DNA from 4 places in the Pontibacillus sp. ABV4_188 genome. Region 1 is predicted to be linked to each of the others. Evidence: riboswitches for the same ligand, from Rfam matches in the RefSeq annotation. Region 1 holds a riboswitch; each other region holds the start of a gene.

Region 1 (8,428 bases):
ACGACCTCTCCAACTACAATCATGGAAGGATTTTTCATACTTTTAGTGGCGTCGACAATATCTTGAAGCGTCCCCGTTACCGTTTGCTGCTCTTCTGTTGTGCCCCAGTGAACGAGAGCGATCGGTGTATCAGCAGGTCGACCATGATGGATTAGCTTGTTACAAATCTTTGGAAGATTCCTTACTCCCATATAAATGCACAAAGTATCTGAGCTCTTTGCCACATGCTCCCAGTACTCATCTTCCTCAAGGTTAGTGACGCCTGTGATAAAGGAAACAGAAGAACTGTAATCCCGATGAGTTAATGGAATCCCTGCATAGGCAGGAGCAGCCACCCCTGACGTTATGCCTGGCACAATTTCATACGGAATACGTGAAGATGCTAGCGCCTCTGCTTCCTCACCGCCTCTGCCAAAGATAAACGGATCGCCTCCTTTTAACCGAGTTACCGTCCTCCCTTTAGAAGCATACTTGCACAACAAGTCATTAATCGACTCCTGTGATAAAGAAGGATGATCAGGGCTTTTGCCACAGTATATGAGTTCCGCATGCGGACGCGCTTCTTTCAGTAAATCTGCATTTATAAGACGATCATATAAGACCACATCTGCTTCTTGTATTGCTCGTAATCCTTTCACCGTAATGAGTTCAGCATCCCCTGGACCTGCACCTACGATATACACCTTCGCCATCAGCTCTCACTCCTTCATGTAGTGGACGTTGTCTTCTACACCCAGCCTTTTTGTTTTAAATAATCGATCACTTGATTTGCACAGGTTTCAATATCCCGCTCGTGTGTATGGAGAACCAACTCTGGGGAAGTTGGTGCTTCGTAAGGGGCATCAATTCCTGTGAATCCTTTAATTTCACCGCTTCTCGCTTTCTCATATAACCCTTTGGGATCTCTCTTCTCACATTCTTCTAACGGACAATCGACAAAGACTTCGATAAAATCTCCTTCAGGAAGCAGATTACGAACTCGGCCGCGATCCCCTTGATAAGGAGAGATAAACGCTGTTAGCACAATCGTGCCGCTGTCCGCAAACAATTTCGCAACTTCCCCGATCCTACGAATATTCTCTTCTCGATCTTGAGCTGCAAAGCCAAGATCTTGATTTAATCCGTGCCTTACGTTATCTCCGTCTAACAAATACGATTGGAGGTGCTTCTCGTATAACTTCTCATTCACGCGGTTAGCCACACTCGACTTTCCTGAACCAGATAGACCGGTAAACCAGATTACTCCACTATGGTGCCCGTTTCGTTTTCGATAATGATCAACCTGCAAGGAGGCGTCATGCCATGTAAGATTTGAACCCATATTTATCACCCTTTCCGTTTAAGATTGAACAGAAGAATCTGTCCTAAGTCCTTCTATGAGTACATCTGCAATTTCTGGACGACTAATGGTTTTAGGCGGTCGCTCTCCATTTCGAAGCAGTTCACGGACCTTAGTTCCAGAAAGAATAACGTGCTCTTCTTTTCCATGAGGGCAAGTTTTCCCAGATACCATGGCTTCACAAGCCTTGCAATAGAAACTATGTTCAAAGAATAAAGGTGTAATTCCTAATTCTCCTTTGTCAAAATGGGAGAAGATCTTCTGTGCATCGTACGTACCGTAATAGTCACCAACACCAGCGTGGTCTCTGCCAACAATAAAGTGAGAGCAGCCAAAGTTCTTACGGACAATAGCATGGAATATGGCTTCACGAGGCCCTGCGTATCTCATCGCAGCACTGAAGACCGCTAAGACGACTCGGTTGTCAGGATAGTAATGCTCTAGTAACACTTGATAACTCTGCATCCGTACGTCCGCCGGAACATCATCACTCTTTGTCTCTCCGACTAAAGGATTCAGGAAAAGGCCATCCACCGTTTCAAGTGCTGCCTTTTGAATATATTCATGCGCTCTGTGCACAGGATTTCGCGTTTGGAAACCGACAACTTTACTCCAACCAAGCTCTTCAAAGCGTTGTCTAGACTGAGCTGGGTCTAAATAAAACCCTTCATCGTGCTCGCGCTCGGAGCGTTCTATAAGAACAATCTCACCTGCCACATAATAATCAGGGCGCGCAAAGAGCTTTTTCACTCCTGGATGCTCTAGTTCAGTCGTTAAGTACACTTGCTCTGCCTCTTTTGTCTTATTCGGCTGGTACACCTCCGAGACCTCAATATAGCCATACACCGTGTTTTCTAAATTCAGCTCAGCTACATCGCCTTTACTCAACTGTTTTGCTTTCTCCTCATCAACTGGAAGCGTAATCGGAATGCTCCAAGGTGTTCCATCTGATAACCTCATCCGGTCCACAACTGATTCATAATCTTCCTTACTCAAGAACCCTGTTAACGGACTATAAGCGCCGTTGGCTAATAGCTCCAAGTCACTTAACGCCATCTTATCGATCGAGATGCTCACATTTGCTTCTGGCGCTTCCTCTTTCGTACTCCACTGATTCACTAATGTTCCTCCGTGCGGTGCAATAACTGTCATATTCATTCCTCCCAAAAATTGATTAATCTTGGTTTCCTGTCGTGTGAAGACCACACTCTGTCTTATTAAATCCTTTCCACCTGCCTGATCGTCCGTCTCCTTCATCTGGAGATGTGCATGGCTTACATCCAATACTCGGAAAGCCTTGATCATGCAAAACATTGTAATCCAAGTCGTTTAGTCGGATATATTGCCATACAAAATCCCACGTCCAATAAATTAAAGGACATACCTTTACAGACTGGAATCGTTCATCTTTATTAACAAAGTTTGTGTTCTTACGACTTGCTGATTGTTCCCGCCTTAAGCCAGAAACCCAGGCTGTTGCACCGCTAAGTGTATCTTCAAGTGGCTTAATCTTTCGAATGTAACAGCACTGGTTCGGGTTTTTATTCCACAAAGCTGATCCATATTCTTCAGCTTGCTCATCTAGTGTTAAATCTGGCTTTCTCATTTCAATATTCAACTGAGGGTACCTGGCCTTGACCTTATCGATTAGTTCATACGTTTCTTGAAAATGAATTCCTGTATCCAAGAAAACAACCTTCGCATCGGGTTTTACTTTCGAAATCAAGTCAATCAATACGATTCCTTCAGCTCCAAAGCTACAAGCATACACAATCGAATCTCCGTAGGTTTCATACGCCCATTTCAATACCGTTAAAGCACCTTCCACCTCATTATCTGGTCGATAAGAGGCGAATGGATCGCCTGTGAACTGCTCATACGTTACGACTTCTTGTGTCATAAGCTCCTCCCTCCTTGCTTTTAATCGAATACAAAAACCTCTCTTCTTAAAGACAAGAAGAGAGGTTCACTCTGCTATACAGTGACCCATCTTCTTATCTTCCAAGTATTTCACTTGCTGGAGTTGGCACAGTATCTCTAGATCAGACCCGTTGCCGAGGCTTCAAAGGGCCAGTCCCTCCACCTCTCAGGATAAGAATTTCGGTTATCGTTTGCTGAATATTTTATTATCCAAAATACTATGCCCCATAGAAGAATATGTCAACAATTTATTCAAATTTTTATAATTTTATAAATATGTTGACAATTATCTGGCTGTATTTTACATTAGAAACTATTCAAATTCGAATACGTCCTTATACAGAGCCGGGGGAGGAAACTGGTCTTACGATCCCGCAGCAACCTCTTGCTTAAAGAAGAAGGTGCTCCGTCCAGCAGAAACAGTTCTGAAAGATAAGGAGAAGGTACTATTCACCTCTTCTTACATAAGGGGATTTTTTTATGTCTATACTCGCTTAGCTTTATTTTTTTATTTTAATCCCGAGTAAAAAGATAAGAATAATACATTTAGGGGTGAACGTATTTTGAGGAAACTATTAATCTTTGCTTTTGTAGGTTTTTTTGCTCAGTTAATTGATGGTGCTTTAGGTATGTCTTACGGATTAAGCTCTTCTTCGCTTTTGCTAGCTTATGGAGTAGCTCCTGCAGTGGCGTCTTCATCCATACATATGTCTGAAATTGCTACAACGGCCGTATCTGGTTATTCCCATTACAAATTTAAGAACATTGATAAGTCATTAATCCTGCCACTCATCCTACCTGGCTCGATTAGTGCCTTTTGTGGAGCAGCCTTTTTAAGTAGTCTTCCTGGCGATGTTATTAAGCCATTTGTCTCATTCTTCCTGCTCCTACTTGGTGTCTACATACTCATACGCTTCTTACTACTTAACGTTGAGCGTTCAAAATCAAGACCAACCCTTTCCCCTAAAAAGCGTTTCATCTATCCACTCGGGTTCGTAGCCGGATTCCTAGATGCCATCGGTGGAGGGGGATGGGGGCCTGTAAACACCCCGATCTTATTATCCCAAAAAGGAGCCACCCCAAGGAAAGTAATCGGGACAGTCGACACCACAGAATTCGCCATTACAACATCCGCCACACTTGGCTTTATATTATTTCTCGGATGGGAAGAATTTAGCTGGTTATGGGTCATGGCCTTTGTCATAGGAGGCGTGGTCGCCGCTCCCCTTGCAGCTTGGCTTGTTCAAGTGATCCCAGCATTAATACTTGGTGTGTTAGCGGGAGGGTTTATCGTCTTAACAAACCTACGGACGTTACTCTTAACGGTGGATTTAGATACAACTTTAATTTATATGATTTACGGCATTCTTGTGGCAGCTTGGTTAACGGTGGTTGCGTTCTCAATACGGAAGTACATTCGAATTAGAGACTACGGGAAGTCTTATGTGAAACAGTAGGGTACGTATGCCACAGCCCCATTTCCTGTAATCCCCACCGCCTACCTGCTATACTAAACGTATTAAATCAGTGGGATGGTGAATACATATGAACAAAACAATTGGCTTTATCGGAACGGGTGTTATGGGGAAAAGCATGATACGAAACTTGATGAAAATAGGGTTTTCCGTCAACGTGTATACCAGAACAAAAACGAAGGCAGAAGACCTAATTGCTGAAGGTGCTTCGTGGAAAAACGATGTGGCACAGCTCGCTGAAAGCTCAGATATTATTATTACGATTGTGGGATACCCAAGTGATGTGGAAGAAGTGTACCTTGGAGGCAACGGGATTATCCAACATGCGAAATCCGGTTCTTATCTCATTGATATGACCACCTCCTCACCTCAGTTAGCTCAACAAATCTTTGACACAGCAAAAGAACATAACCTTCACGCGTTCGACGCTCCTGTATCAGGTAGCGACATTTACGCGGAGCAAGGGAAGTTAACGATTATGGTTGGCGGAGATAAGAAATACTTCAAAGACGTTCTCCCGGCTTTTGAAGCGATGGGCCAAAATGTCGTCTTGCAAGGCCCGGCTGGATCAGGCCAACATACGAAGATGTGTAACCAGATTGCTATTGCCTCTACGATGATGGGCGTTGTTGAAGCCATTACGTATGCCGAGAAAGCAGGACTCGATCCCAAAACGGTTCTTGAAAGCATTCAGCACGGTGCAGCAGGCAGCTTCTCTCTATCTAATCTAGCACCACGAATGATCGACGGAAACTTTGAACCTGGCTTCTACGTGAAGCACTTCATTAAAGACATGAACCTCGCCATCGACTCAGCTGATAAAATGGAGTTACCCGTCCCAGGCCTAAAACTGGCTAAAGATCTATATGACCGTTTGAGTGAAGCTGGCGGGGACAATGACGGGACTCATGCGCTTTATAAGTATTATAAGATGATGGCGAAAGAACAATAGAATAGATCTTTTTCAAAAAATAAAGGCTAGGAGTTCCCTTGATACGGAGGGTCTCCAAGCCTTTTTTATGACTTATTTATTGGAACGCTTAAGAATGCTCTTAAAGTGTGTGAATGTGTCAAAGCTAGCTTTACCATGGTAAGCACCCATGCCGCTATCACCCACACCGCCAAATGGCAGGTAGTGCGTCGTCATATGATTAATGGTGTCATTAATCGCACCGCCACCAAAGGAAATGTTGTTCAGTACATCGTCTTGCACCTCTTGATCATCAGAGAAAAGATAAAGGGCTAATGGTTTTGGACGATTTAGAACTGTATCAATCGCTTCTGAAGTCTCTTCGTACGTCAATACCGGAAGGATCGGGCCGAAGATTTCACCTTGCATAACAGAGTCTTCAAACGAAATATTGTCTAAAACCGTTGGCTCAATAAACAGCTGAGAGCGATCTGATCTTCCACCTACAGCCAAGTCTCCATTATCCAAGAAGTTGTACAGACGATCGAAATGTCGTTCACTCACAACGTGATTATAGTCACTTGCAGAAACGTTTTCTCCATACGTGCTTGTGATGGCTTCTTTGATTTTAGCGATTAATTGATCTTTAATACGACTATGAGCAAGAACATAGTCTGGCGCTACGCAAGTCTGACCCGCATTGGCGAATTTACCGCCTGCAATACGTTTTGCTGCTTCATCAAGATCCGCATCTTCATGCACAATGGCAGGGCTTTTCCCTCCAAGCTCAAGTGTTGTAGGGGTTAAGTTCTTCGCCGCCGCTTCTGCAACGATTCTCCCTACACCTGTACTACCTGTGAAGAAGATATAGTCAAAGTCCTCTTTTAAGAGAGCTGTACTTGTTTCGACTTCCCCTTCAACGACACATAAATACTCTCTTGAGAAATTGTTATTGATCATATTTGCTAATAGATTGGATGTGTTTGGCGTTAATTCAGATGGTTTTAAGACCGCTGTGTTTCCAGCCGCTACTGCCCCCGCTAACGGAAGAAGCGCAAGCTGAACCGGATAGTTCCACGGAGCAATGACTAGGGCGGAACCATAAGGCTCAGGTGTGATAAAGCTTGTAGCCCCCTCGTGTGTTGATGGCGTGTCTACTTCTTCCGGTGTGGACCAATTCGCTAGGTTCTCAATCATATAATTGATTTCCGCTAGGACAAGTCCAATTTCTGCACGTTTCGTTTCCCCTTCAGGTTTATTCAGATCCACTTTAAGAGCGTCTAGAATATCCTGCTCATGGGTTGTCATAAGATCTTTCAATTTATTTAAAATATCGATACGGTATTGTGTATCTTTCGTCTTCCCAGTACGGAAGAATGACTTCTGCTTTTGCGTTAGTTCTTGATAGTTTTCCATCATCGATTCTCCTTTAATATGTCTTATTCAAGTTGAGTATTTTATTTAATAAAATTTCTAGATTGGTTACTTGTGTTATTTAAAGAATGGAGCGTGCATATAAAGATACGCTTCTAGTACTGTATGGTCAATTTATTTGTTTCGAAATGCGAAATAATTGCCAATCTCAATATTTTATCAAGGGTACAAGAGCTATTAAACAAGCCCTTATCCACAATCTCCCTCTACTTCATATGAAAGACCCTTCCCCATTTCTTAAGAATTCTAGTAAAATGACAAATAGATACAAAAAGAAGCTAGATAAAGAGAGGATTATGCACGCATGTCTTACAAAATGATCATTCTAGACTTAGACGATACATTACTTGGCAATAACCACAAGATATCACAACGAAATAAAGAGGCCTTAATGAAAGTACAAGAACAAGGAGGAAAAGTAGTACTCGCATCAGGGCGACCTACTTATGGCATGGTGCCTTTCGCTAAGGAACTTTCCCTTGCTGAATACGGAAGCTTCATCCTCTCCTTTAATGGCGGGAAGATTATCAACTGCCAAACCAATGAAGAGTTCTTTAGTCAGACGCTAAGTGTAGAAGCCGTTCGTCGACTAAACGAAATCAGCCAGCGAGAAGGCGTTCAGATCCACACGTACGTTGGGGACGAGATTGTCACCGCAGAGGATAACCCTTACACTTCCATTGAATCGGATCTTACAGGTCTTCCGATTAAACACGTCGACTCGTTTATGGACGGTGTGACTGAACCCGTTGTGAAAGTGCTAATGGTTGGAGAACCTGAGCACCTTCAAACTGTTGAAAAGAAACTTCAAGCAGAACTAGGGGACGAATTTAGCGTTATGCGCTCTAAGCCTTTCTTCCTTGAATTCACAGATAAAGGCATTACTAAAGGAACAAGCATCGAGAAACTAATTCAAGAAGTTGGCGTGAAGCGCGAAGAAATTATTGCCGTTGGCGACAGCTATAACGACCAGGAAATGATTGAATTCGCAGGCCTTGGCGTCGCAATGGGAAATGCTCCAGAGGATATTAAAGAGGTTGCTGATTTTGTAACAGATACGAATGTGAACCACGGCGTTGCACAAGTGGTTGAGGAGTTTCTGTTGAAAGAGCACTTCACTCATAAATAACAAAACGTTGCAAAGTAAATCAGGACGCAGGGAACCTTCAAGGTCTTTCCACAAAAATATGTGTTAAAGTGAAACGCTTTTGTCTTCCCCTTCGTATAGTACAGATCCTATAAAAAGGGGGAGAACTTATTGAAGCCTATCACGAAAAAACGTTTTAAAGCTGTTTTAATTGATGGAACAATTTCAGGTGTCATTTCACTAGGAGTGGAGCAATTTCTTCG
Region 2 (7,571 bases), 1.9 Mb from region 1:
ATTCGTTAGTGAAATGGAAGGAACTGCTCTTGTGGTTATCAATTCCGTATGTGGCTGTGCAGCTGGCTTGGCACGACCTTCAGCGAAGGAATCACTTTTCCACACTAAGCGCCCTGACCACATTGTGACTGTTTTTGCCGGACAAGACCGAGAAGCGACCAATCGTATGAGAGAATATTTAGAAGGCTACGAACCATCCTCCCCTTCTATGGCTGTAATGAAAAAAGGCCAAGTTGTTCACTTTATTCCTCGCGAAGAGATTGAAGATCATGAAGTTGAAGAGATTGTAGCAAACTTAACCAACGCATACGACCAATTTTGTTAATAAAAAAAGGGTGCATCTATTGAGATGCACCCTCTTTCTTTTGCTGACGGTTCTCCACAAGCCTTAACTTCTTCGGTAAGTTGAATGTCTCCCTATTCCCCTTCAACATAAAGATTAAATATGCCGTAAAACTAGAAATACTAAGAGCAAACATTATGCGGACGGTGTAGTATAAACCTTTCGCCGGCTTGTCTAGTTCTATGATTTGTGAAGCAAAAAGACTAGTTAAGGCTGCAATAGTGCCGCACAATATTGTCAGGCATAAGAGTGTAACAGACGGCCACCACCAACGTTTATTTACAAACAACTCTCGCATACCGAACGCCGAACTTACCATAACCACGATCAGACTAGCCAATGTCCATAAGAATAACTCTAGCATAGAATCCCCTCCGCTATTATCCTATGAACACCTTCTACTCTCTATAACCTACAATAAGAAAACCTACTCTATCTTCTCTATGATAAAACATCACTTTATCACACTATCTAATTAAAGCAATAAACGGTGCCAGACACCCACTACTTCACTAAAGCGCTGAAGGGTGTCTGGCACGCGTCACCGCATTACTTTGTTAAAGCATTTACGTTATAAAGCTTGATAAAGGTCTTTGATATTATTGATGATGTTGTGCTGATTATTTTGTTCGAATTCATGTCTTGCTTTTTGACCTGAGAGTCCGGTTAAGACAGCTACGAAGTGACAGCCAAGGCTTTGTGCAGCTAGACCATCTGCTAAGGAGTCACCAACTATGACTACAGAGTCTTTCTCTTCTTCAGTAAATGTATACATTAGTGCTTCTTCAATACTTGAACGTTCTAACCACGCGAACATGTACGTAAACGGATTCGGCTTAGCTAACGGGGCTTTCTCTCCGTGTTTCTTTTCAGCTTCTAGCACATCAGATGCTGTGGCCATGCGGTTACGATCAAAGTAAGAGATAATACCAAGATTCTCTAGAGGCTCTACTGTTTCAAGAGCTGGTCGGCCTGTTCCAATACCTAGAGTATGGCCCTCTTCTTTCAGCTTCGTAAATAGTTCATCAAGTTCTTCTATTGTAGCCAAGGGGGTTTCGATATGGATAAATCCTTCTTTCCCTTTCTGATAAGCTGGACGTCCAATAGACTTCTCCGTTAACCCTTCACCAACGTACCATTCTTGGAAAGTCTCCCTCCCAAGCTCCCAAAGTTCACTGTTACGCGTAAATGCCATCGTCTCAATACCTGTCATTTCATAAGCAACATGGTTTAAGTACGTGAGTAATTCACCTCGCATTGCTTCTGACTCTTTCATAACTGGAACGAACGTTTTATAGTCTGGTTCTATTCCAGCTTTATAAAGTTCCTTTCCAATCTCTTGAAGTGTCTCGCGATTTAACGTCATCTCTTGCAGCACTTTCTTTACATATTCCCCATTTGTCTCGCTTAACTGAGACAACAAGCGAATCAGTTGGAAAGAAAACGTTAAGTACACCATATCCCAGTTTGCATTAATCCCTTTTGATTTAATCAGATAAAGTACTTCATCATCCTGAAAAACTTCCGCTCGAAGGTCTCCTACTTCATTCTCTGTTACATCTGTATGGAATCGGTCAGATTGAAGCCCTAAATAATTATTGCTATGTACAAGCTCCCACACCGTCAACGCTGAAGCATCGAAATACCTATGTTCACTTAGTAAAACACCATCAACATCAAAAAGTATTGTTTTTCCCAATTGGCTCACCTACTCTTCTTAGATTTATGTCCTATTGTAGCAAGGTAAAGCACAAAAGAACAGACTAAGCTTTTCTTCTCACCCTATTGGTGATAGGACAATCCTAAACAGGCATAAAGTGTTCAAGAGATGACAGCAAAGGAGAGAAGCACATGGATAACTCATCTTATTTACAATCCTTTTATGACCCCTATGTCTACCAAACTCTTCAATCCGTCACAGGGAGCCAGGTAACCGTTCAGACCACGCAAGGTTCAATACGAGGAAAGCTGACAAATGTACTGCCGGACCATATCGTAGTCGAAATGAATAATACCCCGTTTTTCATTCGAACTCAGCAAATCGTTTGGGTATTCCCCTCTTCCTAAACTAAAAAAGGAGGTGTTCTTTTGTTTAAACGAGAAAATCGTATATTAGTAGAATTACCTATTCCAGAACGCGGTGATCCAAACGCAATGGCAGCTGTGCAAGAATTATTAGGCGGTAAATTTGGTGAAATGTCGACACTTAATAACTATATGTTCCAATCCTTTAACTTCCGCGGAAAGAAAAAGTTAAAACCCTTTTACGATTTAGTAGCAAGTATTACTGCCGAAGAGATGGGACATGTAGAACTAGTGACAACATCCATTAACCTGCTCTCAAAAGATAACACGTTCCCTGGTCCTCCTGATATTACACCTCTGCAAGCTGGCAAAGATGCCCGTAACACGTACCAATTTATTTCAACCGCTCAAACAGCGTTAGTAGGAGATTCAATGGGAAATGCTTGGTCAGGAGATAATGTATTTAATAGTGGAAATCTGGTATTGGATCTCTTACACAATTTCTTCTTAGAACTTGGGGCCAGAACTCATAAAATGAGAGTGTATGAGATGACAGATCACCCCACAGCTAGAGAAATGATCGGTTATTTACTCGTTCGTGGAGGCGTTCATGTCGTTGCCTATGCCAAAGCATTGGAGATCGCAACAGGAGTAGATGTAACGAAAATGCTACCTGTTCCTAATCTTGATAACTCAAAATTCGATTATGCCAGAAAATATGAAGAACAAGGATTAAACAATATTCTATACACATTTAGTGATACAGACTACAAAGATGTTAAACAAATTTGGAAAGGAAGCAATCCAGAAACAGGGGAACCGCTAAAAGTCATCGAAGGTTCCCCTAAAGGAGCACCTATTCCGGACTTAGACGATATCCCAGAACAATTTGCCCCTGGCGTTGACGCAGATGATTATAGGCGAATCGCTAAGCGCTTAATGGAAAATATTTAGAGTAACTAGGATTCAGAAAATAAAAAATGGTCTGAATATGTATTGACGGTGCTCATAAATTGTTCTATAATCCATAACAAGCTCATATGATGAAAGACAAAATGAATATCTTATCTAGAGTGGCGGAGGGACTAGGCCCTGCGAAGCCCGGCAACCTTCAAGCAATCTGTGCTTGAGTGGTGCTACATCCTACAGGTCTGTGGATCTGGAAGATAAGATGAGGACTGTTACATACACCCTCTTCTTATGAAGAGGGTTTTTTATATGCCCTCTTCTTTTCCCTCACCTGTATGGCAATTTTTCCTAGACTTATTAACCAAGGAGGAATTGTTATGACTTATAACCCCTATTTATTTAAAAAGGAAACACTTAGTTTACACGGAGGACAACAACCTGATCCAACAACTGGTTCTCGTGCTGTACCCATTTATCAAACCACTTCTTATGTGTTTAACGACACCGATCACGCTCAAAACCTATTCTCATTAGCAGAACCAGGCAACATCTATACACGTCTTGGCAACCCAACAGTGGACGTCTTCGAGCAACGGGTTGCTCTTTTAGAAGACGGAGTAGCAGCAGTTGCAACTTCATCTGGCATGTCTGCCATTACACTTGCTATTTTGAATATCGCGAGTGCTGGTGATGAAATTGTGGCTTCTACGAACCTTTACGGGGGCACCTACAACCTCTTCGCCACAACACTCCCTAAATATGGAATTAATGTTACCTTTGTCGATAGCACAGATCCTGAACAATTCCGTGATGCCATCACAACTAAGACAAAAGCAATTTTTGCTGAAGTAATTGGTAATCCTAGCTTACACGTATTAGATATAGAATCAGTTGCTGACATCGCACATGAACATCACATTCCCCTTATTGTAGATAGCACCTTTGCAACGCCGATCCTTTGCAAACCTCTTTCATTCGGTGCGGATATTGTTGTCCACTCGGCTACGAAATGGATTGGGGGCCATGGAACTTCTATTGGAGGTGTTGTTGTTGATGGAGGTCGATTTGACTGGAATCATGAGAACTTCCCGGGCTTCACTGAGCCAGATGCTAGTTACCATGGACTAAGGTATGGACTTGACGTGGGAGCGGCAGGATTCGCAATCAAATTAAGGGTTCAACTGCTTAGAGATATTGGTGCCTGCTTAAGTCCACACAATGCCTTCCATCTCTTGCAAGGACTTGAAACGTTGCACTTACGCATCGAACGCCATGTTCAAAATGCAAAGGAAATCGCAACCTATCTTGAGAACCACCCAGGTGTGGAATGGGTTTCCTATCCCGGACTTCCTTCACATCCATCCTATCAGCTAGCAGAGAAGTACTTAGGTCAAGGTGCAGGCTCCATGATTGTTTTTGGAATTAAAGGTGGCCGCGAGGAAGGGAGAAAAGTGATTGATACGATTAACTTGTGGTCTCATGTAGCGAATGTAGGAGATGCGAAGTCACTCATTATCCACCCCGCATCAACGACTCACCAGCAGCTGAATGAGGAAGATCTATTGAAAACAGGGGTAACAGAAGATTTAATTCGGTTATCAGTTGGACTTGAATCAACTCATGATCTGTTACAAGACTTAGAACAAGCAATCAAAGAAGCTACAGGTTTAACGAGCCTATCTCCTTCGGTACCATCATCCTCTGTTATCTTACAATCAAGCCTTTACAGAGATGAAACGACCGTTCGGCCTAAAAGTATCGCAATTATTGGTAATGGTGCTTCTGAAGAAGAACGTTCAAAATTGTCTCGATTAGGATTTAAACTTAAAAACGAGGCTATTCACGGGGCTGATATTGTTTATGTTACTGAAAAACTAGACTCTCCGGTACAAATAGGTCTTAATACAAAGCTCTTTGCCTATCAATCGAATACACTTAGCGAGGGTCAATTACAGTCATTAAAAGACCAACATGCTTCATTCCTTCAAACAAATAATTTATATCAAGATGCTATTCACGCTCGCACCTCAAGTGTAAATAAAGAACAGGATAAAGTATTATTTCGCACAACTTGATCAAGGAGGCTCATCATGACGATACGAATTGGGTTACTAGGTTACGGAACAGTAGGAAAAGGGGTAATAGAAATTGTTCATTCTCATCAAGAAAGAATCCAAGCACTACTTGGAGAACCCGTTGAAATCACGGGAGTACTAGTACAAGATTTAAAAAAGCAACGCGAGATCCCTTCTTCCATTCTTGTAACAGCGGATTTTAATTGTTTACTTCTTCAAAATATAGACATTGTTCTTGAAGCAATTGTTGGGGAAGAGCCTTCCTTCACCTATTGTAAAAAAGCAATTGAACAAGGCAAGCACGTTGTTACAGCCAATAAAGAAATGTTCGCCGTACACGGAAATGAGTTAAAAGAATTAGCAAGTAAACATTCAGTTTCTTTAGGGTATGAATCGACAACCGTTTCAGGAACCCCTGTTATCCGCACTCTTCAACAGCTCCTACAAGTAAACCAGGTTGAAAAAGTGGAAGGGATTTTAAACGGAACTTCGAACTTTATCTTAACCAAAATGAGAGAAGATGGGACTTCTTTTGAGCAGTCACTTAAAGAAGCCCAACAAAGAGGATATGCCGAAGCAGATCCAACCAATGATATACAAGGATACGACGCCTTTTACAAATTAATGATTATCAGCGAGCTCCTTTATGGAAAGCAACCTAACTGGGACGATGTATATGTAGAAGGAATTGATAGAGTTGACCCTACTCAAATCCTCGAAGCTTCATTTATGGATAAAAAAATAAAGCACGTGGCCACAATTGAATGGAAAAATGGGGATGTTAGAGCATCCATTCAACCCATTCCTCTTACAGAACAGCATCCTCTTTACTCGAATGATGGTGTCCAAAACGGTGTGGTCATTCATACCGATTTGGCAGGCTCCTTAACATTATCCGGTCCCGGAGCAGGAGCTTCGTCCACTGCGAGTGGTATGATTGAAGATTTTATTACTATTTTTCAACCGTCCCATAGCAGCGTTCATCAGTTCCAATAAATGAAGACAAAGCTCAAAGTTACTTTAACTTTGAGCTTTTTAACATTTATGGTTAAATTAAACCAGATGGATATGGGAGTAAAATCTATAACATTTGATTAATCGTGTAAACCTTGACAGAACTTGACTCATTAAATCAAATTGCCTAAGCTAATAATTATACATGATTTTGATAAGAAGGGCCCCTTAGTGAGGGTTCATCATACCATAATAAGGATTTACAGATTGGAGTCTTTTCTATGCACCCGAAATGGCTGGGAGCTTTTATCATCCTTACTTTTCTTCTCTCTTCTTGCTCATCGGTTCAAAAGTCAGATGAACCGATTTCCATTCAAAATTTCTCCTACCATGTAACAAACGAGAGTGAGGAAAAAATTACATTTACTATCAATTTAGAAATAAGAAATGATACCCAAAACGAACGCTTTGTCAGCCTCATGTATCCAAGTTACATTACTCGTAACAAAGAAGGGACACAGCCACCTCTAAGTATTGAAGCTGAACAAGTAACTTATCTAACACGAAGTATAACGGTAAATAAGTCAGGTGAATTGACGGGTAAAACCATTCAACAAATTGTCGAGAAAGAGATCCCATTGCTTGATGGGATTACGATTGGTAAACGATACGAATTACCATCTTCCTCGAAATAGAGGCTCTCGTTGAAGAGAGCCTCTTTTATTCAATATTGGTATTTACTTGATTGAGTGGAAGAACCTTTTGGATATAGATATACACAAAGGAGAATAACAATGACTCCTGAGACACAAAGGGTCGCAAGCGCTACAGAACTTTGGATGGTAACAATTTCTGCTGACATTCCTATAACAATTGTCGCAAATATTGTAAGAAGTGCTTCGACCCAACCGTATACACTGGAGATTCTCCCAATCATAGGCGTTGGAACCGACTGCTGAACATATGTGTTAAATCCAGTTTGCACCCAGGCCATAAAGAAGGAAAGGAGAAAGAATCCTGCTGCAGCTTGAATGAAGATCGTCGAGAATCCATAGGTTACATACCCGCAAGCTACAAGAATTGCCCCACCCCATACTAATAAACGGTTTCCCAAACGTTCAGCAAGGACGATCATAGCCAAAGAACCGCAAATATACCCCGTGCCCGCTATACTTACCAAAAATCCATAATCCATATCGGATAAAGATAATACATTTTTCGAAAATGCCGCTTCTAAAGAATCAATAGCAGTAGCTCCAATCATT
Region 3 (8,428 bases), 890 kb from region 1:
GCGTGTTTCCGTTGCTCACAATTTGGCAAAGATGGGCCGGGAAACTGCGAGACTCCTGCGGGAAAAAGAGGTCGGCGAGACCCCGCAGGGCATGATTTTTGCCCGAGGAGGCTCGACATCTCGCCCGCGGAAAGCGAGTGGTTTCCCGGACCATCTTACTCTACATCAAAGTCACGGAAACATTCTCTTAGCTTCAAACTTCACATGACATGACTCTAGTGAAATATAAATTATATAAAGCCCTACACATCAGCGTTAATTTGGATGGGCGGTACTGGTGGGATGGGGGCGATTTGTTGGCCGAGGGGTGGGCCGCCTATGACGAAGGCCGGTCCTTTTCCTTCGTTTGGAGGATATCCATATGGATAGGGACCTGGGCATTTTGGGGAATAGGGAAATGTAGTAGAGTAGAAGGGTGGGTAGAAAAATAAGGCATCGTATACACCCCAGAAGATATCCCCTGTTGCGCCGAAGGGGAACCCTCGGAATGGGTAGCCGTTCCAAAATGCGTCACGCTCGAATGTTTTCTCTTTGTTTAGGGGGATCAGGGGGCGATTTGGTTGTTTCATAGATGATTACCTCCTACATAAATAGGGATCCTGCGTTAGTCTATGCAGCAAAAAGGAAGAAGGGAATGGGACTTAAATAATAAAAGCAGGTGATGAGATGAATGACAAATCCTCTATAGAGAAAGCAATGAAGAATGCGAAGGCGTCTGTTGAGTTAGAAGGATTCAATCTAACAGAAGAGCATGAACAACTTGTTAGAAAGAGTTTGTCAGGAGAAATAACGCACGAACAATTTGTAGAGATGACTTTGGAACTTGTGCAGCAACGGTGTAAATAATCTAACTATAAAACACCTCCCCCTTATTTTATTTGAGGGGGAGGTGTTTTATTTCCTGCTGAGCGGGAGTGTACAGCACCTGAAGGATCCGCCCGATTTAATAATCTCAGAGAATTCTACGGGAATCACGTTAAAACCTTTAGATTCTAATGCTTGATTGATTCGTTTATTTTGCGGAAGGCTGATAATGGTTTTGTTACCTAATGATAATACATTTGGCCCCATTTGAAATTGTTCTTCACGTGTCACTCTAATGAGATTAAACGTCGAAGCGATTCTGCCTAGCCCTTCTGGTGTAAAGGCGGAAGGGTAAACGATGGCTGTATTCTCATCTACTATATTAAACACACAGTCCAGATGAAGAATGGACTCATGCAGTGACAATGGAACGACGTTATAGGACGGGAGGTTCTCTTGTAATGCATGTATAGCTTTACGTGAGGTGCGACCGCTCTCTCCTACATAAATCGTAGAACCGTTCACAATTACATCGCCACCCTCGATTGACGATGGAAGTCCATCTTCATAAGGAATGTGATGATCTAAGAGCCATTTCTTTAAAGATTCAGTTTCTTGATTTCGTACATCTTCGCTCATCGAAGCGATATACAATCTTTCATCTAAGGTAAATGCAATATCTCTTGTGAAGACTTGTTCAGGTAAGGCAGGATCAGCTGGCAACTCTTCTACCTCTACATTTTGCTGTCTTAACACATCAACGAAGTTTTCATGTTGCTTTAAAGCAAGAGGAACGTTAATATTTTGATCTTTATAATATTCCTGAGTTTCGTTAATTACTTCAGTAATCTCCATAAAGGAAGGCTTCACGACAAGGACTTTGTGTAGCGATGTATATTCTGACTTGCAATGGATGTGGTTGTCTGTTTCTATTCCTTTCATGCTTGTAACCTCTTTCTTGTAAATTTAACGTTGGTTATGGTGAGAAGGGCACTTTCTTTAAACCCATCCGGATACTAGTCACTTAGGAGATTCGACACACAATGAATGAAAAAAGAATATTCTCCTTTATATGTAATAATTCATGATCGACATTCTAGGGATGTGGGCTATCTGTTTTCTATAACCTAATTTAAGAGGAGTGAAACATTCTATTGTGATATAGTTTTTTAAGGGAGGATGAGGAAATGGGACATATAGAAAAAGCCGCATAAACTTTTGTTTATGCGGCTTCCTGCTTATTTCTCTTTATTTGGTGAATTTGTAAGTGGTTCTTCTTCTTCGTCTTCTAAGAAACGAAGTAAATCTCCGTATACAAGTTTATCAGATAGGTTCAACTCGGTTTGTCCTTTTTGAGCAATAGATTCACATTCTGAACCTTCTACTTCTTGACCTGTCGCTTTGTCATAGCATTTTTCTGATTCGCCATCATAGACATATTTGTCTGTAATAACAGAACCATCACGTAAAATAGCTAAATCTTCACGATCTTTAGCAAGTAGATCGGTACCAAATTGAATGTCGTTTTCATTCTTAACTCCTAAAAGGTTTAGGATAGTTGGCTTTAAGTCAATTTGGCTTCCGACTGTATCCACTGTTTTACCCTCTAAACCAGGAGAGTGGATAATAAGAGGTACACGTTGCAACTGAGTATGCTCAAAGGGACGGATTTCAGTGCCCATAATTTCAGACATTGCTCGGTTATGGTTTTCAGAGATTCCATAGTGGTCTCCATACATAATGAATACCGTATCTTCATACTCACCGTTTGCTTTCATATCTTCAAAGAATTTCTTGAAAGATTCATCCATATAACGTGCTGTTTGGAAATAACGGTCTACTGTGCCGTCACCTGTTTGTGTCTTGTCAATCATTACATCTTCCTCATCGTTTAGTACGAATGGGTAGTGGTGCGTTAGTGTAATGAATTTCGTGTAATAAGGTTTCTCTAAGCTCTTAATCATTGGCATGGATTGTTCAAAGAACTCAATGTCTTTTAATCCATAGTTTACTGAGTTTTCAGGAGTCACTTTATAATCTTTTTTAGAGAAGAAGCGATCGTACCCTAGAGCTGGATACATGACATCACGGTTCCAGAAGCTATCGTTATTGCCGTGGAACACAGCGGATGTATATCCTTTTTCTTTTAGTATTTCTGGTGTTGCATTAAATTCGTTACCAGCATTGGTTGTGAAGACAGCGCCACGTGGTAGTGGATATAAGGAGTTCGCAAGTAGGAACTCAGAGTCTGATGTCTTCCCTTGACCAGTGTTGTGATAGAAATTATTAAAGTAAACAGAGTTTTTGTCGTCAATTAAGTCGTTTAAGAATGGCGTAACTTCCTTACCATTTACTTTGTAATCAATCGCAAAGTTCTGTAAGGATTCCATTGATATAAGCACGACGTTCTTACCTTCTAATGCCCCAAAGTTCTCGCTTTTAGGATCTTTTTGACTAGAAAGGTAGTTTCGTACTTCTGTTAGCTCATCGCTCTCTGCGAATACACGGTGTGATTGTGTATTTGCCGTCATAACCGTGTCGTATAGGTGGAAATTGTACACACCCATAAGTTTAACGAACATGGCACGGTCAAATGTACGAGTTAATAGTTCAGAGCGCTCTTCGTTGGCTAAGTTCAGGTTCAACGAGATCGCTAAAAGAGATGTAGCAACAATTGCGCCCATTGTGCGTTTTTTCACGCTAAGTGAAAGGTGGCCTTTTTTCATTCGGGCCCAAACGAATAGAGCAACAACATCAATCCAGAACAAGAGGTCTGTGAAACTCATAAGAGACTTTGCACTTCCGCCAAGCTGAGCGAAGTTCTTATACTGCATTAATACCGGAATCGTAATAAAGTCATTAAAGAAACGGTAATACACAACGTTTGCGAATAGAACAAATGACATGATGAAATATAGGGTAAGAAATGCTTTAATGCGCTTTGCCTTTGGAAAAATGAAGCTTAGTGATAAGAAGAACAAAATGGACCCTAATGGTGTAAGAGCCAGGATATATTCTTGAATTGTATTTTCTAAGTCTAAGGAAAACGAAAATCTAAATGCTAAATAAGATTTGGTCCATAGCAGTACGGTAGCTATGAGAAAGAAGAATAGTCCATTTTGTAGCAACCGGTCTACTCTTTTATTCATGTGTGATCCTCCTTTGATCGCCTAGTTCCATGATAGATTGTGAGTGAGGATATCGTGCTTTTATCTGTATAGTCAATGTGCTTGAGATCCTACATTTACAAATTCTTTAGAATTTAATTATAGATTTATTTTGGAAAAGGTCAATGGGAACAGTCCATAAATTAGCCAAAATGCCTATGAAATGTACCCTTTATTCATAGAATTGTCACGATTTTAAATCTATGACCTTACAAAAACTTAACATGTTTTTTACGTAATATCAAAGGTTATGTTTACATATTTAGTAAAAAACAAAATCCGCACCGACAATATCCCCCTTTATATTCACCAATATCCTCACATTTAAACTACAAATTCACTTCATCATACTAAAGCGTGCCAGACACGCGTTGACTCTCTGCAGAACTAAAGGGTGCCAGACACCCGTCAGTTCTTTGCAGCGCTAAAGGGTGTCTGGCACGCGGTGGGGTTTTACAGTGATAAAGTGGGATGGGGTTATGGTATTATATAATAAGGAAAGGGGAGGGATAGGGTGATATCTAATGTGGGATTACCTGGGCTTATGATGTTGGTTGTTGTCGTGTTGTTGATGGTTATGTTTGTGGTGTCTTTGATTCTGTTTATAAAAGGCATCATAAAGAGAAATTTTGGAGCGCGCTTAGATCGTTTGGAGAAGAAAGTAGATCAATTATTAGAAGAGTCTAATCGGGAATAAAGCGAGGGGTAGAATGCGTGTTACAGATCAGCTTTATGGGACAGTTGTGGTTGAAGATGTACTTGAAGAGTTAATCAATAGTTCTCTTGTCCAACGTTTAAAGGGAATTTATCAAGGAGGGGCAAGCGTTCTCGTCAATGATACTTGGAACGTGACAAGGTACGACCACTCCATTGGTGTCATGCTTCTGATCAGGCGCTTAGGTGGGAGCCTTGAAGAGCAGATTGCTGCGCTGCTTCATGACGTGTCTCATACCGCTTTTTCACACGTCATTGACTTTGTTATCGACAATAAAGATGAGGACTATCATGAGAAAATATATGAACGCATTATTCAACAATCAGAAGTTCCTGAGATAGTAGAGAAGTATGGTTTTAAGGTATCCGATCTTCTTGGGAATGACGAGCAGTGGACGTTACTAGAACAACCTGCTCCTGAACTTTGTGCAGATCGAGTGGACTATACATTAAGAGATATGTATCAGTATGGGCATATTGACAAGGAAGAAATCCATACTTTTTTGTCCAGCTTAAAGTGTTTTAACGGGAAAATGTATGTAGCAAATGCCGAAAGTGCGGAATGGTTTGTAGAGGTGTACTATAAGGAGGTCATTGATTTCTTTATGCATCCTTTGAACATTTTTGGCTACGATCGCCTTGCGCGTGCAGTACGTGCAGCTTTAGACGAAGGTGTCATTACATTCTATGATTTACAAAAGACAGATCGCGCGGTATTGGATCTACTACAATCTTGTAATAAAGAAAGTGTGCATAAATGGTTAGATCAACTCCATCAAACTGTTTCCGTGATCGAAAATCCTCAAGACTACGATCTACATAGAAAAGGCAAAGTCAGGCTTATTGATCCTTGCTTCATGAGCCGGGGGTAGTCTTATAAGGATTTCTGAACAATCTGAGAACGTGAAGCGGATGGGTCAAGAGGCATATGAAAAAGCCAAGAAAGGCGCTTATGTAAAAATAGTAAATGTGTAGGAGAGAGGTTACGCGCCTCTCTCTTTTATATCGATTAAGGTGTTAACGAACTAAAGTCATACACTAAAGAGTGCAAATTGTCAGAAATCATCTCGATTTTTATTTGTCCTTTCATTTTTTTAAGGAATAGATCCCAAAAGATAAGGGTATTTACCTACATAACCAATAGTAGGAGGGAACACCGGTGCCAAAAGCAGTATCAGGAAAGATCTCATTATGTATGTTAGCCATATTTGTAGGACAGTTACTTGCTCTCGCTATAGTAGCTTCTATGGAGGGACTGTTAACGATTGTAACGTTCTCTCATTTAACACGATATACAGCCATTATAGGACTGATTGCAGGGATCGTGGGAGTCATCCAAGAGAAAGGGAAGGGCAAAATTATTCCCATTTTGACGCTTCTACTAAGTGTAATCTTAGCTGCCTTTAATGGTTATCTGATGTTTATTTGGGGATAGTGAGGTATGCTACTAAAATAATAATAAAATTTTTAACTATTAAATTGTTAAAAATCCTTTGACAATTCTAATCGCCCCGTGTAATATATGGATTAACGAAAAACACATTTGAAAACAATCTTCTTATCCAGAGAGGTGGAGGGACTGGCCCTTTGAAACCTCGGCAACGGATTCTATTTAATTGGAACACCGTGCCAATTCCTTTAAGCTTAAGCTTAAAAGATGAGAAGAGACGGATCTACATATACGTAAATCCCCTCTTCTTATTATTTTAAGAAGAGGGGATTTTTTGTTTGCCAGAAAAGAAGAAAATAGGATACTTATAGCTTGTAAACCAAGTATTCCGATCTGTTTTTGAATATCAAAGGAGGCAGACAGCATGATTGAGTTACATAATATTGAGAAAGTGTACCAGAAGAACGATCAAACGATTCGAGCCGTTGACGGAGTCAATGTGTCTATTGATAAAGGAGCCATCTACGGTGTCATTGGCTTTAGTGGGGCAGGGAAAAGTACACTTCTCCGATGCGTCAATCTAATTGAACGCCCAACATCAGGAGAAGTGAGGCTAGACGGAGAGGACCTGACTCAGTTGCCAAAATCCAAGCTAAGAAAAGAAAGACGTCGTATCGGGATGATCTTTCAACATTTTAACTTACTAGAATCAAAGACGGTCTATCAAAACGTAGCTTTCCCCCTATTACTAGACGGACAAAAAGGCAAGAAAGTGGAAGGAAAAGTAAAAGAGCTCCTCGAGTTTGTCGGGTTAGCAGATCAGGCAGGAAAATACCCAGAAGAACTTTCAGGAGGACAGAAGCAGCGGGTGGGTATTGCAAGAGCACTCGTTCGATCTCCTGAAGTACTCCTTTGCGATGAGGCTACATCAGCTCTTGACCCTCAGACAACCGATTCGATTTTGGACCTTTTGAGACAAATTCGTGAAGAGTACCACATTACAATCCTAATGATCACACATGAGATGCAAGTTATTCGAGAGATTTGCGACAGGGTAGCTGTTATGGAAGATGGAAAAGTGATTGAGGAAGGAACAGTTTTTGATATCTTCTCTAGCCCTACGCATCAGACAACGAAGAACTTTGTAAGCTCGGTTATGAACGATAAGATTCCTGAATCGATTCTACAAGCCTTAGACAGTACGCGCCACGTTTACAGGGTGACGTTCCTAAGAGAACAAGCTTCAGAGCCTATTCTTTACCGGGCTGCCACTCAGCATCATGTTGAAGTGAACGTGTTATATGGGCAAATTACTGAACTACAGGGTGAACCATTTGGAAGCTTAATTGTCGAATTTATTGGTGGAGAAAAAGAGATCTTTAAAGCTCTTCACTCTATCCAGCAGTCTGTAACAGTGAAAGAGGTGACGCGAGATGCAAGTTGATTTAGCCACATTTTGGCCTAAGATTTTAGAAGCGACACAAGAGACGATTGTTATGGTAGCTATCGCTTTACTGTTTGCAATTGTGATTGGCTTACCCCTTGGGATATCTCTTGTTGTAACAAGAAAGAATGGACTACTTGAGAACGGTCCTTTATTTAAAGTGTTAAACGGTATTGTGAACTTCTTTCGATCAATTCCGTTCATTATCTTATTAGTAGCGATCTTACCGGTTACACGGTTTATCGTTGGTACCTCAATCGGAACTGCAGCAGCCGTTGTTCCTCTTGTGTTCTTTTCGGCGCCTTATATTGCTCGGTTAGTTGAAAGTAGCTTGCTAGAGGTTAACCCAGGTGTTGTGGAAGCGGCAGAATCGATGGGGGCAACGCCTTGGCAAATCATTTACCGTGTCTTTTTACCAGAGGCATTAAGTTCTCTTGTCTTAAACATTACGATTGCAACCATTGGCTTAGTCGGTGCATCAGCAATGGCTGGCTTTGTTGGAGGCGGTGGTCTTGGTGACTTAGCTATTTCTTATGGATACCAACGATTTGAAACGAATGTGATGATCGTAACTGTCATTTTGCTCGTCGTCATTGTACAGACGGTGCAAACGTTAGGAAATTACATTTCAAAAGCTGTACGCAGACGATAAAGGAGGAAATTACATATGAAGAAAAAAATGATTCTATTCATAGCACTATTAGTAACAGTAGGAGCCGCCCTAGCAGGGTGTGGTAGCACAGAGGCTCAAGGAGATGAGGAGACGACGACCGTTAAGATCGGTTTAAATGGCTCTGGCGTTCCGTTATGGGAGCCGATTCAAGAAAAAGCATCAGAAGAAGGAATCAATATAGAACTTGTTGAGTTCTCAGACTACGTTCGACCTAACTTAGCTCTAGCAGATGGTGA
Region 4 (8,428 bases), 1.1 Mb from region 1:
ATGAAGCGATAACGTCACATTTTGAAGGGAAGATTCATTAATAGCTGATATAAAATACAAATCAGCCCGCTCATGATCACTAAGTGTAATTTGATGAGCAAGTGCTAATGATTTCTTATAATACTGCTGAGCTTCTCTGAATCTTTCTTGCATATTATGATACAGTCCAGAGAATTTCATATAATAGTACTGATGCTTCTCTTCAAATAGGTCCTGCATCCTTTCTAACTTATCTAATAAAACGGGTACTTCTGAAAAGTGACGCATCAACAAATGATAGCGAACCTCATACAACTTAAACAAAGCTAGTATACTCGGAGTTGAGAGTGTGCTCATTTTTTGCTTTAACTTTACATATAATTCTGTTGCTTGGTCCGTTTCTCTATGCATAATTACGGTGTACCACTCGTGTAGTTCTTGTTCGAGTAACTCTTCATCTACACCTTCTTCAAGCACTTCAACTGGAATATCCAGGCGATGTAAGAGCAGCTGAACAATTTCCTCACTTGATTTAGTAAGCCCATTTTCGATCTTACTTAAATAAGAAATTGAACAAATTCCCTGAGCCGTTTCTTCAAGAGTACGATTTTGGTTTAACCGATGTAATTTAATTGTTTTTCCTACTTCAGACCCTTTTAAGATTTAATATCAACTCACTCTCTAGTGAAGCAACATCCTTTGCTAGAGTATATGCTTCAAATGTTCCAACTACCCCTCTCACAACCGTTTACTCATTTGGGAAAGCAAATCTATAAATATAGCCATAAAGACTGGATTATATCTGCAATTTTTCCCAAACATATTACGAATATAGGATGTAAGTTATATTCATCATAATCAATAATTAGAAATATATCAATATTCTGATAATTTTAGGTACTAGAGTACTAGTTCTTATGGCCCGAAACCTTACTCCGCTAGGTTCATTCGAACTATAAATTGATCGTAACCTTTTTATCACAAGTATGTTTAACAATAGAGCAGTAATCATGAACACTCAAAGCTGAGAGAATGTTTTCGTTAACTTCAATTGTGCATAAGGTGGGCCTGGAAACCAATCGCTTTCCTGTGGCTCACCTAAGCTCTTCTGCCCACGGGAGTCTCGCAGTTTCCAGTCCCACCTTTACCATATAAGGGTTAACAAAACATGCTATATGGGGTGACTTCAGCCCCCCTGATGCTACCTACGGGGGCCGTTCACCTCTTTAAAAGTCGGGGCTTGCTCGGGGACTGCGAGACTCCCGCGGGGGAAGGAGCCTAGGGAAGACCCCGCAGAGAGCGACAGCGAACGAGGAGGCTTCCCAGCTCCCCGCAGAAAACGAGTTGTCCCCGAGCAAGTCCAAGCACTCATAATCGTAACGGCCCTTTCCATACTAAAATGTCTCAGTTTCAATCCTTCCGTATAAGGGGGCTTATGTGGAAGGAGTATAAAATCAACAATAAACATGAACAAAGCCAAAAGTTAAATTGCGTATCGATTCATCTATACTAGTTTATAGAACTAGCAAGCTGGGTATAAGAACAATAGAATATAAAAACTCCCCTTTGGTTTTTGAAACCAAAGGGGAGTTATAACCGTACAGTAAAATAGACTTTCTATTGGTGTTGGTAAAGCGTCTCATATAAGGTTGAAGAAAAATCGGCGCGGGAGACATTTTCTGCGGAATAGCTCTTTATACTTTGGTCCTTAGCAATACCTGATGCTTCAAACGAGTTCAGTACCATTGTAGTCATTTCACTGAATGTGATTGTTTCGTTTGGTTTAAATTCTCCATTTAAGAAGCCGTTAATGATGTCTAGCTCTTCCATCGCTGCTATATCATTAGCAAATTGATGATTAGGGTCTACGTCAGGGAATGTCGTATTATCAGATGCTTCATGATCAATGATTCTATTAAACAAAGCAGCTGCTTGCCCTCTAGTAACATCCTTATTAGGTTTGAATGTACCATCATGGTACCCTTTAATAATTTCACTGCTCACTAAAGCCTTAATTGCTTCATAAGCCACATGGTTTTCATTTACATCAGCAAACAAACTGTTTGCATTTAACCCTGCTACACGGCGCGCTGTAGCAAACTTAGGTCCCCAGTATGGGTTGCTAAGTGAAACAATGTCAATTCCCCTGCTAGATGTAGCACTAATAAACTTATTACCACCCACATAAATCCCGACATGCGAGATGCCTGCTTTATATGTGTTCTCAAAGAATACTAGGTCTCCTGGCTTCATATTGCTTTTACTAACTGCTTGTCCTACTGTTGCTTGACTTCCAGTTGTACGAGGGATTGAAATACCCACTTTGTTAAAAACATATTGTGTATATCCTGAGCAATCGAATCCACTAGGGCTCTGGCCACCAAATACATAAGGCACACCTATGTGATTCTTAGCTACATTTAATAAATCATCTTGACTAGCCGCCCCAGCTACAGATGCGCCACTAAACGTAAACATTACCGCCATTCCGCATGCTACAATTTTCTTCAACATATTCCCCACTCCATTTTCTTCTAGTATCGTCTGTTTTTTCTTCTACGACTATTCTACCAAAAGTTTCTTTGTCATAAAGTTACGTTTATATTACAATTTGTTTTCAAAAAAGACATATTTCTTTATAAACATTCTACAAAATCCACTCAAAACTCCATTTTCATTGTAATAGGAAAATGTAGGTAATAAAGAAAAATGAAACTTTAGTACACGTTCTAAGCGCAGTATTATTTAGGGAGTTGTCCCCAATTAGTTTAATCTAGGATCTTCCAACCCACAAAGGCATGCCTTTTATCTTACTTTTTTGTAAATTCTATTAATGCATCATTTCTTCTTCTTTCATTGACAATAAAACATGTAATAAGTAAACTTAGACATTGCATGTAAAACAAAAATGAATACTCCTTCTTATCACGAGAGGCGGAGGGACTGGCCCTACGATGTCTCGGCAGCGGGCTCATTATTAATGAGTGCTGTGCCAAATCCAGCAAGGTTACACTTGATAGATGAGAAGAGGAGCTCTAAATAAAAAGCCCTCTTCTGATCAAGAAGGGGGCTTTTTTTGATTATCACATGTCATTTTTCACACAATATTATAAACAAGCAAGAAAGAGGTGCAACAACATGAATATAAACAAAGGGAATCCACTTGCCCTGTTACCCTTATTCATTTTCTTAGTTATCTTTGTAGGATCCGGAATAGTAACAGGTGATTTCTATTATATTTCAATCTTAATTCCAGCCCTAATTGCAGCCATTGTAGCAATCCTGCAAAATCGAACAAAGCCAACCTTTGAGAAAGTCGAGCAATTCGCAAAAGGTGCAGGCCACCCTGACATTATGATTATGGTTTTTATTTTCATATTGGCTGGTGCTTTCTCATCGGTGGCAAGCAGTATTGGAGCAGTAGAGTCTACAGTAAACTTGGCATTAACCTATCTTCCTGAAAACTTAATTATAGTTGGAATTTTCATTATTGCTGGCTTTATATCACTTTCTATGGGGACATCAGTTGGTACTATTAGTGCTCTAGCACCCATTGCTGTCGGAATTAGTGCTGAAACGGATTTCACTGCGGCATTATCACTTGCAGCAGTAGTTGGTGGCGCTATGTTTGGCGACAACCTATCGATTATTTCTGATACGACAATTGCAGCGGTTCGAACACAGAAAACGGAAATGAAAGACAAGTTTAAAGCGAACTTCTTTATCGTTCTTCCTGCAGCCATTGCAACTATTATAGTCTTAATTGTGATCACTTCAGGTGGAACCTCTTCTGTTGAGGCAGACAGTTTCAATTGGTTAAAGGTTATTCCTTATATTGGCGTTTTAGTGGGGGCGTTAGCAGGTTTGAATGTTATGGCCGTGCTCATTGGCGGAATTCTGCTCTCTGGAATCATTGGAGGAGTCAGTGGGGAATACTCTCTTGATGCTTTTATGACAAACATTACATCAGGGATTAACTCGATGTCGGAATTAATTTTCCTTACTATTATTATTGGCGGGATTGTAGCCATGATTCAACACAATGGTGGGATTCAATTCCTTCTTTATACACTTACAAAAGGAATTCGTTCTAAAAAAGGTGCTGAAGGCAGTATCGCTGGCCTTGTAGCAACTACAAACCTAGCTACAGCAAATAATACAATTGCGATTATTACGACAGGACAATTAGCAAAGAACATTGCTGATGAATATGAGATTGATTCCAGAAAGTCAGCAAGTTTACTCGATATCTTCTCTTGTACGGTTCAAGGTTTAATTCCATATGGAGCACAGTTATTAACTGCAGCCCAAATTGGAAGCCTATCACCAATAGAATTACTGCCGTACTCTTTCTATCCTATATTAATAGCTATATCCGGTATCATTGCAATTGCAATTGGATTTCCACGTTTTAAGAAAACAGCATAAAATTACTAAAAATGACGGGATGTATGTATCCCGTCATTTTTTAATACTTGTGAACTATAAAAATGAATCAAAAACGTACAATTGTCCCGCCATTGTCTCCTTTTTTGTAAAGACAAATAATAGAAATAAAAAGAAAATCGTAAATAATGGAATAGACATCCACTTTCCCATGTGACTCCCTCCTACACATCACGCTTTCGGAATAATATAATCGCTACTGCGAGCGCAATACATCCATACATAATGGTATAAAGAATCATCACATTATTAGGAGTAGATGCACTTGCAAACATCCCCTGCTGAGCAAGACTGACAGGGTTGTCCGCTGTATCAAATAGGAATACAGTCATTTTACGGTACATAGCGTCTACAGGAAAAATGAGGCTTGAAATAATGCCTATATTCACAAGCGCTCCCTTCTCCATTATAGTTCCAATTTGCTCTACAAACCCTCCTATAAAAGCAGAACCGTACAGGATAATTAACACAATCCCCGCATTTAGCGTTGTCATTCGGCTACTTAACATGACACCTAACGTTACTAAAACAAGGGGTTGTAACATATACGTTGCTACAGCACTTACAATTTGGCTAATGGTAAAATCCAGGGATACAACTTCGCCGCCTATGCCTTGATGCAGAATAATGATGCCCGCAAATAAAAAAACCGCGTAAGCAATTAACAACCCTCCAAGACCAATTACTTTACCAAACAAAAACTGTGTACGCGTTATAGGTCGCATTAGCCACGTATCGATTTGGTGACTATCTATTTCACTAGCGATTGCACTTACACTTGATAAAATGGAGAGCAAAGCAACAATGAACGATGAGAAATAAAGCCCTATGCTTAATAATTGAGAGGAAAATAGCTGTTGCTGCATCATTTGGTCTACGGTAGAGGCTCCAAAACTTTTCCAATCCTTAACTGCAAAATGTATAGCTATTCCATATAAAATAAGAAACACGGCTGTCATCATCATTGTAATAAGGAAAATGCGTTTGGATACAATTTCTTTAAACGTTAACTTAGCGATGGTCCACATAACGACGCTCCTTTTCATTCACCCAATGCATAAACACATCTTCTAAATGAGGGATAACGGGTGTTACTTCATAGATTGGAAGCTTATGATTCGCCAAGAAATCGACAAGTTTCGGAATATCCTCTTCCCTCTTCAATTGATATAATGCTTTAGATCGGCCATTTACAGCTTCCTTTCTTTCTACATTACGAACAAAGTCAGGAAAATCAAGATTTCTTGACTCAGCTTCAACCGATGACATAATTTCAACCTGTGCTTCCACCATCATGAGTTCACGCCATTTCCCCTGAACGATTAGTTCACTCTTATGTACAATAGATACATGATCACAAACTGACTCTACCTCATTGAGTAAATGACTATTCAAGAAAATGGTTTTCCCTTGATCTCTTAAATGAAGCATTAAATCACGGACATCCTTCCTTCCTATTGGATCAAGAGCTGATGTTGGTTCGTCTAAGAAGATCAATTTTGGATCATTAATTAGCGCACAAGCAAGTCCAATGCGTTGTGACATCCCTTTTGAATACCCTTTAATCTTTTCTTTATCGCGGCCTTTCATCCCAACGAGGTCAACCACTTCTTCGATCCGCTTCTTTCTTTCACGTACTGGCACTTTACACAATTCTGCATGACTTTCAAGTAATTTTCGACCTGTGAGCCAATCTGGGTATCGAAATAGTTCTGGCAAATAACCTACTTTTTCTCTTGATTCCGGCGTACCAATGGGTTCCCCTAAAATCTTTCCTTCTCCGCTTGTAGGGGTTAAGAGTCCTAACATGGTTCTCACAAACGTACTCTTCCCAGCACCATTAGGACCAAGAAATCCATAAACCATGCCCTCTTCTATTTCCAAAGACACATTACGTATACCAGCCTGGCCATTGTAGGTTTTCGTTAACCCTTTAGCTTCCATCACATTCATAACCCTATCTCCTTTCAACACACACGCACAAAATGGGCTGCATTTAAGCAGCCCTTCATAATTATTGTGCTAAATCGTTGGCAATTGATTTTAGTTCTTGGTTCGTTAGACGAGATTTTTCAATCCCATTATGGCCATGAACCGTATAGGAATCTACTATATGGATGTACTCCCCTTCTTGCCACATAATTGTAGCCCCGCTATCGCTACTCATTAAATATCCTTTGTTTCCTGCGATATTCAACTCTTCTAACTCTTCATCCTCATGTTCAATATAAGGAAGTGGTAATGTTTCTTCTATGCTTTGAATCTGCTGAATTTGACGTTTTACATTATAAGGAACAAAGGGAAGTTCTAGTAATGTATCCTTGAGCTCTTCAACTGAAGTACCTTTAGGAACCGCAAAGGTCGGAGCGTCAACCTTAGAATAACTCACCTGGTCCTCTTCTCTTCTAAAATCGAAATTCCGTGATTCTCCAACTTGTAATGAGAACGTTTTTCCATCTAATGCTTGATCAAATTGTCGTTTCACACCGAACTGCGTTAATAAATTATTGGCTTTTTTTACATCTAGATTAAAGCTCATCTTATACCCTGGATCAATGTTTAGGCTTTCAAATGTAAATGAATCGATTTCCGGAACATCATATCCAACTTCCTCCGCTTCTTGCACTCGGTTAAATCTAGATTCTTCACTATAACTGTTAAACTCAGTTGTTCTATCTGAAATTCCTATTTCACCAAGCCCTTTCAATTCAAATGTCCCTTCTTCTTCACGGCTTAGCCATTGGTCAACTTCGTTCATATCCTCTTGCGTCAGTTTAACCATTTCAACCTGATTGACGCGGAACATGGAAAGAAATTGATCGGCAGCAACTTGAACTTGTGGGAAAGCGAGAGATCCAAAAATTGTAGCCGCTGCTACTCCAGAAGCAATAAAACGTTTGGTTTTCGTTGTCAATTTAAACACTCCTTTTTGTTTTTGTGGTTGTTCACTACCGTGGATTACAATCGAGTCATCCTTCATTTCCTTATTCTGCACCTTGCTTTCAAATGAACGCCAGGCAGCATCTACATCGATGTGGAGATCTTGTTCTTGAAGCGAGAGTTCAATTTCAGACTCCAGCGCTTGTAATTCTTCTAATTCTTCACGACAAGAAGCACAGGTTTCTAAATGTTGCATGACAACCTTCTTCTCATCACGGGTTAATTCGTCATCTAAATATGCTTGTAACATTCCGTTCTCAATACATGCCATCCCGGTCATCCCCTTTCATTTGAGAATACACATGTTTAAATCGCTTCTTAGCCCTGGCAATCAATGTACCAACGGAGGTACGCTCAACGTTTGCTGTTTGAGCAATCTCCTCGTACTTAAAGCCTGAGAATTTCATCATTAGTAACAGTTGATCCCGTTCATTTAATTGAGCTAACGCATCTTTTACTTCTTGACGGCCTTCTTTTTTCATATAGGTTTCTTCTACTGAAGCCATTAAATCATTACTATATTCGGCTTGTTTCTCTGCTTTTTTCATCTGTCGTTTTTCGGTTCGTATGTAGTTGTAAGATAAACGAACAGCAACTTTCATAAGCCAAGCAGGAATAGACTCCATGTCTTGCCAGTCAGAATGATAAAGTTTCAGTAATACTTCTTGAGCAATTTCTTCTGCTGTTTGTTGATCATGTACGATGCTCATAATCTTTCGTACGACATTTGGATAGTATTGTTTAAATACTTGGTGAAACTGAGCTCTTGTTGGCTCTGTTTCACTGGAGTAATTCGAATCGAACAAATTCGCTCTCACCTCCAAAGCGGTCCCTCCTTTCGAACAGCTTTCATAATAGAGACACCAGATTTGCTATTTTTGTGACAGATCTATAGAAAAAAATTCAAAGATTTTTATGTACACTTTCTATGACTTATTTATTATCACTTAAGGGGGAATGGTGTTGAGCCGTCCTGTCAAAATCCCCTATCACTCACTTTAGTTAATTTGCATATCTCGCGATCGAGATTTACTCCATAAAAAACTCTGCTCCCTTTTCAGAA

What was found. Region 1 has a riboswitch for S-adenosylmethionine ahead of ACYX4O_RS02110 (sulfite exporter TauE/SafE family protein). Riboswitches for the same ligand answer to the same signal wherever they lie in the genome.
Region 2: linked by a shared signal. The riboswitch ahead of ACYX4O_RS11780 (O-acetylhomoserine aminocarboxypropyltransferase/cysteine synthase family protein) and the one ahead of ACYX4O_RS02110 (sulfite exporter TauE/SafE family protein) in region 1 are both predicted to bind S-adenosylmethionine.
Region 3: linked by a shared signal. The riboswitch ahead of ACYX4O_RS06510 (methionine ABC transporter ATP-binding protein) and the one ahead of ACYX4O_RS02110 (sulfite exporter TauE/SafE family protein) in region 1 are both predicted to bind S-adenosylmethionine.
Region 4: linked by a shared signal. The riboswitch ahead of ACYX4O_RS07720 (Na+/H+ antiporter NhaC family protein) and the one ahead of ACYX4O_RS02110 (sulfite exporter TauE/SafE family protein) in region 1 are both predicted to bind S-adenosylmethionine.

The regions. Positions count from the first base shown of each region.
Region 1 covers NZ_CM149975.1:389,003-397,430, reverse strand. The annotation lists gene cobA (uroporphyrinogen-III C-methyltransferase) at 1-692, opposite strand, end outside; gene cysC (adenylyl-sulfate kinase) at 728-1,321, opposite strand; gene sat (sulfate adenylyltransferase) at 1,340-2,491, opposite strand; gene ACYX4O_RS02115 (phosphoadenylyl-sulfate reductase) at 2,514-3,239, opposite strand; SAM riboswitch class I at 3,331-3,437, opposite strand; SAM riboswitch class I at 3,592-3,698, shown strand; gene ACYX4O_RS02110 (sulfite exporter TauE/SafE family protein) at 3,823-4,716, shown strand; gene ACYX4O_RS02105 (NAD(P)-dependent oxidoreductase) at 4,805-5,686, shown strand; gene ACYX4O_RS02100 (aldehyde dehydrogenase) at 5,759-7,060, opposite strand; gene ACYX4O_RS02095 (Cof-type HAD-IIB family hydrolase) at 7,383-8,207, shown strand; gene ACYX4O_RS02090 (RDD family protein) at 8,337-8,428, shown strand, end outside.
Region 2 covers NZ_CM149975.1:2,290,647-2,298,217, forward strand. The annotation lists gene ACYX4O_RS11755 (BrxA/BrxB family bacilliredoxin) at 1-325, shown strand, start outside; gene ACYX4O_RS11760 (hypothetical protein) at 342-707, opposite strand; gene ACYX4O_RS11765 (HAD family hydrolase) at 915-2,042, opposite strand; gene ACYX4O_RS11770 (YuzF family protein) at 2,195-2,410, shown strand; gene ACYX4O_RS11775 (manganese catalase family protein) at 2,432-3,322, shown strand; SAM riboswitch class I at 3,430-3,541, shown strand; gene ACYX4O_RS11780 (O-acetylhomoserine aminocarboxypropyltransferase/cysteine synthase family protein) at 3,655-5,352, shown strand; gene ACYX4O_RS11785 (homoserine dehydrogenase) at 5,368-6,348, shown strand; gene ACYX4O_RS11790 (hypothetical protein) at 6,588-7,001, shown strand; gene ACYX4O_RS11795 (MFS transporter) at 7,031-7,571, opposite strand, start outside.
Region 3 covers NZ_CM149975.1:1,282,562-1,290,989, forward strand. The annotation lists gene ACYX4O_RS06475 (hypothetical protein) at 243-569, opposite strand; gene ACYX4O_RS06480 (antitoxin VbhA family protein) at 667-846, shown strand; gene ACYX4O_RS06485 (dimethylarginine dimethylaminohydrolase family protein) at 895-1,746, opposite strand; gene ACYX4O_RS06490 (LTA synthase family protein) at 2,043-3,953, opposite strand; gene ACYX4O_RS06495 (hypothetical protein) at 4,486-4,668, shown strand; partial or broken gene ACYX4O_RS06500 (HD domain-containing protein) at 4,682-5,660, shown strand; gene ACYX4O_RS06505 (hypothetical protein) at 5,845-6,120, shown strand; SAM riboswitch class I at 6,241-6,349, shown strand; gene ACYX4O_RS06510 (methionine ABC transporter ATP-binding protein) at 6,500-7,519, shown strand; gene ACYX4O_RS06515 (methionine ABC transporter permease) at 7,509-8,171, shown strand; gene ACYX4O_RS06520 (MetQ/NlpA family ABC transporter substrate-binding protein) at 8,187-8,428, shown strand, end outside.
Region 4 covers NZ_CM149975.1:1,519,208-1,527,635, reverse strand. The annotation lists gene ACYX4O_RS07735 (tetratricopeptide repeat protein) at 1-456, opposite strand, end outside; partial or broken gene ACYX4O_RS07730 (helix-turn-helix domain-containing protein) at 466-612, opposite strand; gene ACYX4O_RS07725 (C40 family peptidase) at 1,597-2,493, opposite strand; SAM riboswitch class I at 2,899-3,006, shown strand; gene ACYX4O_RS07720 (Na+/H+ antiporter NhaC family protein) at 3,067-4,407, shown strand; gene ACYX4O_RS07715 (ABC transporter permease) at 4,590-5,453, opposite strand; gene ACYX4O_RS07710 (ABC transporter ATP-binding protein) at 5,437-6,378, opposite strand; gene ACYX4O_RS07705 (zf-HC2 domain-containing protein) at 6,440-7,615, opposite strand; gene ACYX4O_RS07700 (RNA polymerase sigma factor SigX) at 7,623-8,183, opposite strand.